One region of the Micrococcus luteus genome, then DNA from elsewhere that is predicted to be linked to it. Evidence: riboswitches for the same ligand, from Rfam matches in the RefSeq annotation. Region 1 holds a riboswitch; each other region holds the start of a gene.
The links. A riboswitch is a leader RNA that binds a small molecule or an ion and turns the genes downstream of it on or off. The one in region 1 is predicted to bind S-adenosylmethionine.

Region 1 (4,271 bases):
CGGGTTCGAGGACTCGAAGTACGCCTCCGGAGAGTTCTTCGACAAGTACACGGATCAGGAGTGGGCGCCCGCCACCGAGCGCGTCGCCGAGCTGTTCGCCGAGGCCGGCATCGCCCTCCCCACGCAGGACGACTGGCGTGAGCTGAAGGCCTCCGTCATGGAGCACGGCATCTTCAACCGCAACCTGCAGGCCGTCCCGCCGACGGGCTCGATCTCCTACATCAACAACTCGACCTCCTCGATCCACCCGGTGGCCTCGAAGATCGAGATCCGCAAGGAGGGCAAGCTCGGCCGCGTCTACTACCCGGCGCCGTACCTCACCAACGAGAACCTCGAGTACTACGAGGACGCGTACGAGATCGGCTACGAGAAGATCATCGACACGTACGCCGCGGCGACGCAGCACGTGGACCAGGGTCTGTCCCTGACGCTGTTCTTCAAGGACACGGCCACCACCCGTGACCTGAACCGCGCGCAGATCTACGCGTGGACGAAGGGCATCAAGACGATCTACTACATCCGCCTGCGCCAGCTCGCGCTGGAGGGCACCGAGGTCGAGGGCTGCGTCAGCTGCATGCTCTGACAGCCAGCCCTTCGAGGCGGGAAATCCGGCGTATTCCGCGCTTCTGAGCGCAGGTGCGCTCGATTTCCCGCCTCGAAGCGGGGCGGCGCGCCTGGCCGGGCGGGGCGGGCCCACGACGTCGCGAGCCCGGACCCGCCCGAGTGGCTGCCGCTGCCCCTGCGGGCCTAGACTGTCCCGGACCCGCGCCCCGATGACCGTGCTCCCGAGAGCCCCCGGAATCCGCGGATTCTCAACGAATTCTTCTGAAGGATGTGCCCTGCCGTGACCGAGACCCAGCAGTCCCACCTCGTCGAGGCGATCAACTGGAACCGCATTCAGGACGAGAAGGACGTGGAGGTGTGGAACCGCCTCGTCAACAACTTCTGGCTGCCGGAGAAGGTGCCGCTGTCCAACGACGTCCAGTCCTGGTCCCACCTCACGGACGAGGAGCGACTGCTCTCCATGCGCGTGTTCACGGGCCTGACGCTGCTGGACACGATCCAGGGCACCGTGGGCGCCGTCTCCCTCATCCCGGACGCCATGACCCCGCACGAGGAGGCCGTCCTCACGAACATCGCGTTCATGGAGTCGGTGCACGCGAAGTCGTACTCCTCGATCTTCTCCACGCTGGCCTCCACCCCGGAGATCGACGAGGCGTTCCGCTGGTCCCGTGAGAACCGGAACCTGCAGGCCAAGGCCGGCCTGATCGTGGAGCGCTATGACGGCCAGGACCCGTACAAGAAGAAGATCGCCTCCACCCTGCTCGAGTCCTTCCTCTTCTACTCGGGCTTCTACTGGCCCATGTACCTCTCCGCGCACGCCCGCCTCACCAACACCGCCGACCTGATCCGCCTGATCATCCGCGACGAGGCCGTGCACGGGTACTACATCGGCTACAAGTACCAGCGGAGCATCGAGACCCTGCCGGAGGAGAAGCGGGAGGAGCTCAAGGCCTTCACCTTCGAGCTGCTGTTCGAGCTGTACGAGAACGAGGTCGAGTACACCCATGACCTCTACGACGCCCTCGGCCTGGCCGAGGACGTGAAGAAGTTCCTGCACTACAACGCGAACAAGGCGCTGATGAACCTGGGCTACGAGCCCATGTTCCCGGCCGAGACCACGAACGTGAACCCCGCCATCCTCTCCGCGCTCTCCCCGAACTCGGACGAGAACCACGACTTCTTCTCCGGCTCCGGCTCCTCCTACGTGATCGGCAAGGCCGAGAACACCGAGGACGAGGACTGGGACTTCTGATCCCGTCCGCCTGAGGCCCTTGATGGGCCCCGCCGTCCGCAGGCCACCACGACGCCGGCCCGCACCTTCCCGTGAAGGTGCGGGCCGGCGTCGTGGTGGGGAGGGGTGCCACCGGCCACTGGATGGCAGGGGTTTGTCATATGGCGACACATGACGCGGGCCGGAGGCGGGGTCCAGCCCTCCGAGAGGTCGGGAAATGAGACCTGTGTCACGTCGTTCCTTCCACGGCGCCCCGGTGTGGTTGACTTTTTCCCTGCACCGGTGACGACGCCGGGGCGCCCCTCACCATCTTGAGCGGCCGAGAGATCTGGCTCGACGACGCCGCAGCAACCACACCCCCACCGACCGGGCGCAGGTGCTAACGCCAGGACCGATGGAAAGGACGGGAATGTCGTCTACCCCTGCTCTCAGCACGTCTGCGCATCCCATGGGCACGCCCATGATCGAGGTGCGTGGTCTCGAGAAGACCTTCCGCCAGGGCGCGAAGGAGATCCGTGCGCTGCGCGGCGTCGACCTCGCCGTGGCCCCGGGCCGCATCCATGGGATCATCGGCCAGTCCGGCGCGGGCAAGTCCACGCTCGTGCGGTGCCTGACCCTGCTCGAGCCCCCGACCTCCGGGACGGTCTCCGTGGCGGGCAAGGACCTGACCCGGGAGTCGCGCTCCGGCCTGCTGGACTCCCGCCGCCGGATCGGCATGGTCTTCCAGCACGCCAACCTGTTCTCCTCCCGGACCGCCCGCGACAACGTGGCCTATCCGCTCGAGGTCGCCGGCGGGTCCGATGCCACCGCGCGTCGGGCGCGCGCAGACGAGCTGCTCGCTCTGGTGGGTCTCGAGGGCTTCGAAGGGTCCTACCCGGCGCAGCTGTCCGGCGGTCAGAAGCAGCGGGTGGGCATCGCTCGCGCGCTCGCGTCGGACCCCGACGTGCTGCTCTGCGACGAGCCCACCTCGGCCCTCGACCCCGCGAGCACGGAGGGTGTCCTGACCCTGATCGAGGACCTTTCCCGGCGCCTGGGCCTGACCGTCCTGGTCATCACCCACGAGATGCACGTGGTCAAGCGACTGTGCCACGAGGTGTCCCTCCTGCAGGACGGGCGGATCGTCCAGTCCGGCGACCTCGGGGACGTGGCGTCCGACCTCGACTCGCCGCTGTCCGCCGCGTTGCTGCCGTTGCCCACGCCCCATGCCGCTCGGGACCAGCGCCTCGTGGAGGTGCTCGGCCGGGGCCGGGCCGCCTCCCTGCCCATCACCCAGCTGGTCCGCGACGCGGGCGCCGGCGACGTCGAGATCCTGGCCGGCACCGTCGAGGACCTCGCGGGGGAGCGCTTCTCCCACCAGCTCCTGGGCCTGTCCGCCACGGAGGCCTCGGCCGACGCCGTGGTGGCGCGCCTGCAGGAGGCAGGCCTGACCGCTCGCGTCCGCACGGCTCGGCAGGCAGCCCAGGACCACGTCACCGCGGATGAGATCGGAGGAGCCCGATGACCTGGCTCGAGAAGCTGACCACGAACCCGGCGATCACCGAGGCCCTGCCTGAGGCGGTCGTGGAGACGTTGCTGATGGTGGCGATCTCCGGCGTCGCCACCGTGCTGATCGGCGGCCTCCTGGGCATCGTGCTGCATGTGACCCGTCCGGGGGGATTGAATCCCATGCCCGCCCTCTACACGGTGCTGTCCGCCGTGATCGTCAACATCACGAGGTCGATCCCGTACGCCATCCTCATGGTGGCGCTCATCCCGCTGACCAAGTGGCTCGTGGGCACGGCGATCGGGCCCATCGCGGCGACCATCTCCCTGACCATCGGCACCGCGCCGTTCTTCGCGCGCCTTGTGGAGTCGGCGCTGCGTGAGATCCCCTCGGGCACCGTGGACGCCGCGCAGGTCATGGGCTCCACCCGTGGCCAGGTGATCCGCAAGGTCCTCCTCCCGGAAGCCATGCCCGGCCTGATCGCGGCGACGACCACCACCCTGGTGACGCTCGTGGGCTACTCGGCCATGGCCGGCCTGATCGGCGGCGGCGGCCTCGGCCGCCTCGCCTACAACTACGGCTACCAGCGATTCCAGACCGAGGTGATGGTCGTGACCATCGTCGTCATCGTCGTCCTGGTGCAGCTCATCCAGTGGATCGGCGACCTGCTGATCCGCCGCATGGACCACCGCTGACCTCTCACCTTCTTCTTCATCTCTCCACCCCTCCGATACGAAAGGCCCCTCCCATGGCTCTGTCACCCCTCTCCCGCCGCACCGCCCTCGGCGCCGGCACCGCCGCTCTCGCCCTCGCCCTCTCCGCCTGCGGCGCCAGCGGCTCCGACTCGGCGGCCTCCTCCGCCCCCACCCCGGACCCGGCGAATCCCGTCGTCGTGAAGGTGGGTGCGAACCCCGTGCCGCACGCCCAGATCCTCGAGTTCGTGGACGAGAACCTCGCGAAGGAGGCGGGCATCGATCTGGAGATCCAGGAGTT
Region 2 (4,271 bases), on a different contig from region 1:
CCAGCACCCCCAGGACTCCACGGTCGAGCTCGGCGAGGGCGCCGTCGTGGAGAACCACTGGACCCCCGTGGGCCGCGTGGGCCTGTACGTGCCCGGCGGCCGCGCCGTGTACCCCTCCTCGGTGGTGATGAACGTGGTGCCCGCGCAGGCCGCCGGCGTGGGGAGCCTCGCGGTGACCTCGCCCCCGCAGCGGGACCACGGCGGCCTGCCCCACCCCACCGTGCTCGCCGCGTGCGCGCTGCTCGGCGTGGACGAGGTCTACGCGGCCGGCGGCGCCCAGGCCGTGGCCATGCTGGCGCACGGCGTCCAGGACGACGACGGCGGGTGGCTCTGCGCGCCCGTCGACCTGGTGACGGGGCCCGGCAACGTGTACGTGGCCGCCGCGAAGCGCGCCCTGCAGGGCGTGATCGGCGTGGACGCCGAGGCCGGGCCGAGCGAGATCGCCGTGATCGCGGACGGCACCGCCCGCGCCGACTGGGTGGCCGCGGACCTGATCAGCCAGTCCGAGCACGACCCGCTGGCCGCCTCCGTGCTCATCACGGACTCCGAGGACCTGCTCCGGGACGTGCTGGCGGCGATCGAGGCGCAGGTGCCCGGGGCGTTCCACGAGGACCAGATCCGCGAGGCCCTCACCGGCCCCCAGTCCGGCGTGCTGCTGGTGCGGGACATGGACCAGGCCGTGGAGGTCTCCGACCGCTACGCCACCGAGCACCTCGAGATCCAGACGCGCGACCCCGAGGCCCTCGTGGGGCGCATCCGCAACGCCGGCGCCGTGTTCGTGGGCCCGTACGCCCCCGTGCCGCTGGGCGACTACTCGGCCGGGTCCAACCATGTGCTCCCCACCTCGGGGACGGCCCGGCACTCCTCCGGTCTGAACACGGTGACGTTCCTGCGCCTGCAGCAGCGCATCCGCTACACGGAGACCGGGCTCGAGGAGGTCGCGGACGGGATCGGCGTGCTGGCCGAGGACGAGCGCCTGCCCGCGCACGGCGCCGCGATCCGCGCCCGCTTCGCGTGAGGGGGCGGGCGTGAGCGGCGTCCGCATCGACGCGTGGCTGTGGGCCGTGCGGCTGTACAAGACCCGGTCGGCGGCCACGGCGGCCGTGCGCGCAGGCCACGTGCGCATCGACGGCGAGCCCGTGAAGGCGGCGACGCCCGTCGTCGTCGGGAACCGGGTGCGGGTGCGCCAGGACGGACGTGAGCGGATCCTCGAGGTCACGGGGCTGATCGCCAAGCGGGTGGGTGCCCCCGTGGCCCGGCAGCAGTATGTGGACCACTCCCCGCCGCCCGTGCCGCGTGAGCTGCTCGCGGTGCCGTACCGCGAGCGCGGCGCGGGCCGGCCCACCAAGCGGGACCGCCGGCAGCTGGACGCGCTGCGCGGCCGCGACCGACGCTGAGCGCCTCCGTCCTCCCCGCGCCGTCATCCGCCGTCGTGATGGCGGCCTCATGCGGAGGGTGCGGTCAGCACCATCCGGAACGGCTTGTCGTTGTCCACCGTGGCGGTGAACGTCATCGGCCCCGCCTCATCCACGGGGGGAGTCGCCGCCGACCAGCCGCCGCACAGCGCCTCCGACCCGGCCATCCAGGTCTTCGTTCCCCCGCCACCCCGTGAGGTCAGGATCTCCGTCTCACCGGTGGCATCCGAAGGACACAGCACGATGACCCGAAGGACCGCACCCTGTTGGGCGTCCACGGTGATCTGCTGTGTGCCCGTCCCGACCGCCTCCTTCAGGACGGACTCCTTCTCCGGGTCGAGATAGTCCGCATCCGGATGCCGGCGCGTGTACTCGACCAACGTCATCCCGTCCTCCTCGAACAGCGCGGCGGGGAGTGCTTCTTCACCGGCGGGTGACGACGCGGACGAACCGGTGGCGGAGGCCGACCGGGTTGCCGAGGGGGCCGCTGACGTCACGGTGACGGAGAACGCCGCAGCGGTGGATGCCTTCGCGGTGGAGGAGACGCTGCCCGGGGAAGCGGAGCATCCCGAGATGGCGATACCGAGGAGAGCCGCGACGACCACGGCGGCCGACAATGCCGCACGCTTCTTCTCGATGTCCATCCGCATGATCCGATCCCTCTCAGAGAACCGATTGCGGGGCCGCGGGCTGCGGTCTCGAGCCCCCCTCTCGAGTGGCTTGATCCTGGCTGGCGATGCGCGGTGTGTCAAGCATCACATCGGGCAGCTCGGATGACGCCGCGCGACCGCCGCGCTTTGACCACCCCACGGACCCCTCCGTAGGCTGATCCCCAGAATCACGAGTTCCCGTCATTCACGGCCCTGGCCGGCGGGACGGCAACCCTCTCACGCAGTAGTGGGGTGCTCCAGGTGATGATTCGGCCCCTCGGACACCCCGACGGGCAAGTACCGCGCCTCCGCGGATCCGGGCGATCCGCGTTCCCGCCGTCTGCGGAGCCGCGCCAGTCATCGGAAGAGGACGCGCGCCATGACCCTGACCCACGAACCCCACACCGCCGCGTGGGACACCGACCTGTCCCTCGGCAACCTCCGCTCCGGCCTCTCGGCATTCCCCACCGGGGTCGTCGCGCTGGCGGGCCTCGCCGACGACGTCCCCGAGGTGATGGTGTCCTCGTCCTTCGGCGTGGGCATCTCCTGGGAGCCGGCCCTCGTGTCCTTCTCCGCACAGAACAGCTCCCGCACCTGGCCGCGCCTGCGCCGGGCCGGGGCGATCGGCGTCTCCCTGCTCGCGGCGGACCAGACGCCGCTGTGCCGTCAGCTGGCCTCCCGCGAGGGCGACCGCTTCGCCGGTCTGGACGTGCACCGCAGCCCGCACGACGCCCTGCTGATCGGGGGCTCCTCGCTCTGGCTCGAGACGCGGGTGCACGCCGAGGTCCCGGCGGGCGACCACACGGTGGTGCTGCTGGAGGTGACGGCCTTCGCGGATCACACGGACGCCGCTCCCCCGGCCGCCCTGCACCGCAATCTCTTCCACGGCCTGCGCGCGCTCTGAGCGAACTCCAGGTGAACAATCGGGCCCCTGGTTCCCGGTCGGCGAGATCCGTGCAATGATGGAGCCTGAAGTTGATCAAGCTGTATCCCGCCATCTTCACTGCTCGTCAGCCCGGCATCGCCGGCGTCGATGAGTGTTGGGCAAGCGGTTCAGTCTCGCCGCTTCACCCGCGTCCCACATCCGGGCCGCGGTCCAACACCGCCACCGCACCGCGGGGGCACATCGAAAGGACACCATCATGGCTGTCGGTACTGTCAAGTGGTTCAACGCTGAGAAGGGCTACGGCTTCATCGCCCCCGAGGACAACTCCGCGGACGTGTTCGTGCACTTCTCCGCCATCCAGGGCTCGGGCTTCAAGGAGCTCCAGGAGAACGACCGCGTCGAGTTCGAGACCCAGGACGGCCCCAAGGGCCTCCAGGCCGCCAACGTGACGAAGCTCTGATCTTCGCCTGACGCACGGCTTCCGACGCCCCCGGTCCGTATGGACCGGGGGCGTCGTCGTGTGTCAGGCGTCCACGCCCCGCCGCGCACTGCGCCGCACGCCCGTTCGACCGCGGCGCTGCGACATCACCGCAGGGCTGCACTGCGGTGATGTCGCTGAGGCGCGGTCCTCCGGGGTGGGCCTCGTCCTGGCCCTGCGCGTCAGGCCGCGCCCCGCCGGCCCACGTGGCGACGCAGCAGCAGCACCACGCCCAGGGCCAGCAGATACCCGAGCGCGACGACCGCGAAGCCGGCCCGGTAGTCGCCCGTGACGTCGCGCAGCACGCCCATCAGCAGTGGGCCCAGGGCGAAGCCGGCGTACATGCCCATCGAGTTCGCCCCGGTCGCACGGCCGAGCCGCTCGGCCGGCACCTCGCTCAGCAGGCCCGCGTTGACCACCACGTTGGCGCCCAGCACCGTCAGGCCGTGCACCGCGGCGCCCACCCACAGCAGGGCCGGCAGGTCCAGCAGGTCCGCGGCGAGGAACACCGCGACGCCGGCCACCGCACCCAGGCAGATCACGGCCAGCAGGGTGGTGGGCCGGTCTCCGGAGCTCATCCGCCGGCTCCACCCGATCCGGGAGAGCACCCCCACCACCCCGGACACGGCCGCCGCGGCGCCGCCGGCCACGAGCGTCATTCCCAGCGTCTCGACGGCGAACAGCGGCAGGTACGTGTTCGTGGCCTGCATGCCCAGGCCGGTGAGGAACGCGATCGCCGCGAAGAACCAGACCGTGGCCGGCAGGGGCGAGGTGTCCCGCCGTCGTCGTCCGCCGGCGGGGCCGGTGGCCGACGGCGGCGCCCCGGGCAGCGGCGGGGCGGC
Region 3 (4,271 bases), on a different contig from region 1:
CCGGCGACGCGCGCGGGGTGGGTCGCGGCCCACTCGAGGGCGCGGGCCCCGCCCATCGATCCGCCGATCACGGCACGCCAGGCGCCGATCCCGAGGTGGTCGGCCAGGCGCCGCTCGGCCTCGACCGCGTCCCGCAGCGTGAGGAACGGGAACCGGGAGCCCCAGGGCCGCCCGTCGGGCGCGGGCGTCGAGGGCCCGGTGGAGCCGTGGCAGCCGCCGATCATGGCGGGGGCGACCACGAACCACCGGTCCGTGTCCACGGCGCGGCCCGGGCCGACGAGGGCGTCCCACCAGCCCGGCGTCGGGTCCTCCTCGTGCGCGGCCACGTGCGCGTCGCCGGTGAGGGCGTGCAGCACGAGCACGGCGTTGGCGCCGTCGGCGGCGAGGGTGCCCCAGGTCTCGTAGGCCAGCTCGACGTCGGGCAGCAGCCCGCCGGTCTCGGTGCGCAGCTCGCCGACCCGCAGACGGTGGCGGCCGCCGCGGGGCAGCGCGGTGCGCGACGGACGCGTGGCGACGGCGGTCATGCCCGCTCCCCCGCGTCGTCGTCGCCGCGGCGGGCGGCGGCCGCGAAGCCGCGCTCGAGGTCGGCGAGGATGTCCTCGATGTCCTCCACGCCGAGCGAGAGCCGCACCAGGCCGGGGGTGACGCCGGCGGCGCGCTGCTCGTCGTCGGTGAGCTGGGAGTGGGTGGTGGAGGCCGGGTGCACCACGAGCGAGCGGACGTCGCCGATGTTGGCCACGTGGTGGTGCAGGGTGAGCCCGTCCACGAACGCGGCCCCGGCCTCGCGGCCGCCCGCGATCTCGAAGGAGACGAACGCGCCCGCGCCCTTCGGCAGGTAGCGCTGGGCGCGCTCGTGCCACGGGCTGGACTCCAGGCCGGCGTAGACCACGTGCTCGACGTCGTCGCGGCCCTCCAGCCAGCGCGCCACCGCGGCCGCGTTGGCCACCTGCCGCTCCATGCGCAGGGACAGGGTCTCCAGGCCGAGGTTCACCAGGAACGCGTTGAACGGGGAGATGGCCGAGCCGTAGTCGCGCAGCAGTTGCACGCGCGCCTTGAGGATGAAGGCCAGGTTGGCGCCGAGCGGCGAGCCCACCCCGAGGTCCCGCGCGTAGACGAGGCCGTGGTACGACTCGTCCGGCTCGTTGAAGCCGGGGTACCGCTCGGCGTGCTGCGCGTAGTCGAACGTGCCGGCGTCGACGATCACGCCCGCGATGGCCGCGGCGTGCCCGCCGAGGTACTTCGTGGCGGAGTGGGTGACGACGTCGGCGCCGTGCTCGATCGGCCGCAGCAGGTACGGGGTGGCCAGCGTGTTGTCCACGATCAGCGGCACGCCGGCCTCGTGGGCGGCGTCGGCGACGGCGCGCACGTCCAGGACGTCCCCGCGCGGGTTGCCGAGGGTCTCGCCGAAGAACGCCGTGGTGTTCGGCCGGACGGCGGCGCGCCAGGACTCGAGGTCGTCCGGGTCGGTCACGAACGTCGTCTCGACGCCGACCTTGGCGAGGGTGTGCTTGAACAGGTTCTGCGTGCCGCCGTAGAGGCTGGCCGAGGCGACCACGTGGTCGCCGGCGCCGGCGAGGTTGAGGATCGCGAACGTCGTCGCCGCCTGGCCGGAGGCCAGCAGCAGCGCGCCCACACCGCCCTCGAGCGCGGCGATCTTCTCCTCCACCGGGCCCTGCGTCGGGTTGCCGATGCGGGTGTAGAGCGGGTCGAGGTCCTTGAGCGCGAACCGGTCCGCGGCCACCTGGGCGGACGGGAAGTCGTACGAGGTGGTCTGGAAGATCGGCAGGGCGGTCGCACCGAAGGCGTGCTGGCCGACGGCGACGCCCGCGTGGACCTGCGCGGTGGAGAAGCCCCAGGCGTCGGGGGTCTGGGTGGTCTGGTCGGTCATGGCGGACCCTCCTGAGGGGTTCAGGGGCCGGACCCGGCCGCCCCGCCCGCCGGCCGACGTGCCGATCCGGGAACCGGCGTCGTCGAGGTGCCGGAGATGACCCGGCGCCGTCGAGAGGGGCCGTGGGATCGGCCCGCGCTTGCCGGCGTCCGTTGTGGGGCCGGCCTGGTCGTCACCCGGGGCACCCCACCGCGGAAGGAGGGTTGCCGGTCAGCATGCCGGGGCCTGTTGCTGACTCTCGTGACCGTGCCTCCGAGTGTAGCCCGCCGCCCCGCCACGATTTCGTCACGCGTGTCACCCGCGGATACGCTCTCCGCACGGGGCGCCCGACCCGTCAAGGGCTCGACGCCCCGCGACTCGCACCAGGTCAACCCCCGGGGCAGCCCGGGAACGGAGAGGAACAGCGCAGTGCACACCTGTCGCATGGACCACGTGTCCTACGCCGCCGGCCCCGAGGGCCTGGACGCCACGGTCGCCCGCATCGCCGAGACGCTGGGCATCGAGCGGATCAAGGGCGGTGTCCACCCCCGCTTCGGCACGCAGAACGCCCTGTTCCCCATGGCGGGCAGGCAGTATCTGGAGGTCGTCGAGGCTCTGGACCACCCGGCCTCCCTCAGCGCGCCGTTCGGCCAGCTCGTGCGCGCCCGCACCGAGCAGGGCGGCGGCTGGATGAGCTGGGCGGTGGCCACCACGGACATCGGCCGGTTCGAGCGCCGCCTCGGCCGTGAGGCCGTCCCCGGCAACCGTCGCTTCCCGGACGGCCGGGAGCTGTCCTGGCGGCAGATCGGCGTCAAGGGAACCCTCGCGGACCCGCAGCTGCCGTTCATCCTGCGCTGGGCCGACGGTCAGGAGGACATGCACCCCTCGCAGGCGGCCGAGCCGCAGGCCACCATCGAGCGCCTGAACATCGCCGGCTCCCCCGAGCGCCTCGCCGAGTGGCTCGGCGACGACGAGGACGGCCAGGTCCAGGACGTGAACATCGAGTACGTCGCGCCCTCCGGCACCCCGGGCATCGTCTCGGTCACCTTCCGCACCCCGAAGGGCGAGGTCACGCTCTGAGCGCGGAGGCGGGGCCGCTCAGCCGAGCAGCCCCGCCCGCGCCAGCAGCGGGTAGCCGACGAACCCGACGGCGTCCAGCAGCGCGTGCGCGATGACCAGCGGCATCACCCGGCGCACCCGCAGGAACACGAGCGCGAACACCACGCCCATCAGGGCGTTGCCCACGCCCGGCCCGATCCCCTGGTACAGGTGGTACGCCCCGCGCAGCAGCGCGAGGGCGAGCACCACGACGGCCGCGCGGGTCGGCAGGTACAGCCCCTCGGCGCTCACCCACGACGACGGCACGGCCGGCGCCGGATCGTGCGCCAGGCCCGCGGCGCGCAGCCGCTGCAGATACCCGAGCCGGTCGACGAGCCAGGCGCCCACGATGACCTCCTCCAGCAGTCCGTGCCGCAGCGCGGAGAGCAGCAGGACCGGCACCTGGTACCAGCTCTCCCCGAGCGCCGAGCCGACGATCGCCGTCGTGAGGCCCAGGGCCCGGCCGGCGGCGTAGACGCCGAGCGTGCCCAACCCGATGGCCGCGAACAGGCCCAGGCCCCAGGCCAAGTCGCGGCCGGGGCGGCGCAGGTCGAGGCCGAGCACCCGGAACGGGTCCCGGCCGCGCAGGTGCATCAGGTGCAGCACGAGGGCCACCGGCACGAGCGCGAATCCGATGCCGAGCAGCTGATAGGTCAGGTCGAAGGCCCAGCGGTCGGCCAGGGCCGGGTTGAGGACGGTGGTCTGCTCGCCGAGCGGGGCCTGGGTGGCCTTGTCGATGAGCTGGACGATCGCGTAGACCGCCGACTTCCCCAGGGAGAGGCCGAGGACGATCGCGATCTCCCACCGCACCGTGCGCGCCGAGGGGGCGGGCAGCGCGGGGGCGGGTCGGACGGCCGGGGTGCGGGACGTGCGCGGGGTGGCGGGCATGCCCTCCAGTATCGGCCCGCCCCTCTCCCCCCGGGCGCTTTCGAACGTGAGGTGGGGCCTTTCTCCCGTTCGAAAGTCCCCATTCCCCCGATGTCACGTTCGAAAGTCCGGGAGGGCGGAGGGAGGGTTAGCGTGGTCGTGTGGTCTCCCCGCCTGCCCCCAGCGAGCTCGAGCTGGTCCACCGCGCCCTGCAGCACCTCCGCCCCGGCCTCGACCCCGCCCTCGCCCGCCGGCTCCGCACAGCCGACTGGGCCGCGGCGTCCGTGGAGGAGGGCGGGCAGTTCCACCGCGTGCTGGTGCTCGAGGACGTCGGCGTCCTCCGGATGACGCGGGCCCACGAGGTCGGCGCCGCCCCCGCCGCGCGGTGGGCGCCCGAGCGGGACCCCGCAGCGCACCTGCCCCGGCGCCTGGCCCTCCT

Region 2: it holds a riboswitch for S-adenosylmethionine, as region 1 does, so the genes downstream of both, MF605_RS03350 (flavin reductase family protein) here and MF605_RS07330 (methionine ABC transporter ATP-binding protein) in region 1, are expected to answer to the same signal.
Region 3: it holds a riboswitch for S-adenosylmethionine, as region 1 does, so the genes downstream of both, MF605_RS03070 (bifunctional o-acetylhomoserine/o-acetylserine sulfhydrylase) here and MF605_RS07330 (methionine ABC transporter ATP-binding protein) in region 1, are expected to answer to the same signal.

The regions. Positions count from the first base shown of each region.
Region 1 is NZ_JAKRLB010000013.1:36,732-41,002, forward strand. It holds gene nrdE (class 1b ribonucleoside-diphosphate reductase subunit alpha) at 1-583, shown strand, start outside; gene nrdF (class 1b ribonucleoside-diphosphate reductase subunit beta) at 833-1,816, shown strand; SAM riboswitch class I at 2,099-2,196, shown strand; gene MF605_RS07330 (methionine ABC transporter ATP-binding protein) at 2,256-3,296, shown strand; gene MF605_RS07335 (methionine ABC transporter permease) at 3,293-3,973, shown strand; gene MF605_RS07340 (MetQ/NlpA family ABC transporter substrate-binding protein) at 4,027-4,271, shown strand, end outside.
Region 2 is NZ_JAKRLB010000005.1:42,346-46,616, reverse strand. It holds gene hisD (histidinol dehydrogenase) at 1-1,018, shown strand, start outside; gene MF605_RS03360 (Hsp15 family ribosome-associated heat shock protein) at 1,029-1,397, shown strand; gene MF605_RS03355 (hypothetical protein) at 1,445-2,059, opposite strand; SAM riboswitch class IV at 2,252-2,371, shown strand; gene MF605_RS03350 (flavin reductase family protein) at 2,445-2,969, shown strand; gene MF605_RS03345 (cold-shock protein) at 3,208-3,411, shown strand; gene MF605_RS03340 (MFS transporter) at 3,612-4,271, opposite strand, start outside.
Region 3 is NZ_JAKRLB010000004.1:127,793-132,063, reverse strand. It holds gene metX (homoserine O-acetyltransferase MetX) at 1-524, opposite strand, end outside; gene MF605_RS03070 (bifunctional o-acetylhomoserine/o-acetylserine sulfhydrylase) at 521-1,888, opposite strand; SAM riboswitch class IV at 2,019-2,134, opposite strand; gene MF605_RS03065 (VOC family protein) at 2,312-2,947, shown strand; gene MF605_RS03060 (CPBP family intramembrane glutamic endopeptidase) at 2,966-3,853, opposite strand; gene MF605_RS03055 (phosphotransferase) at 3,994-4,271, shown strand, end outside.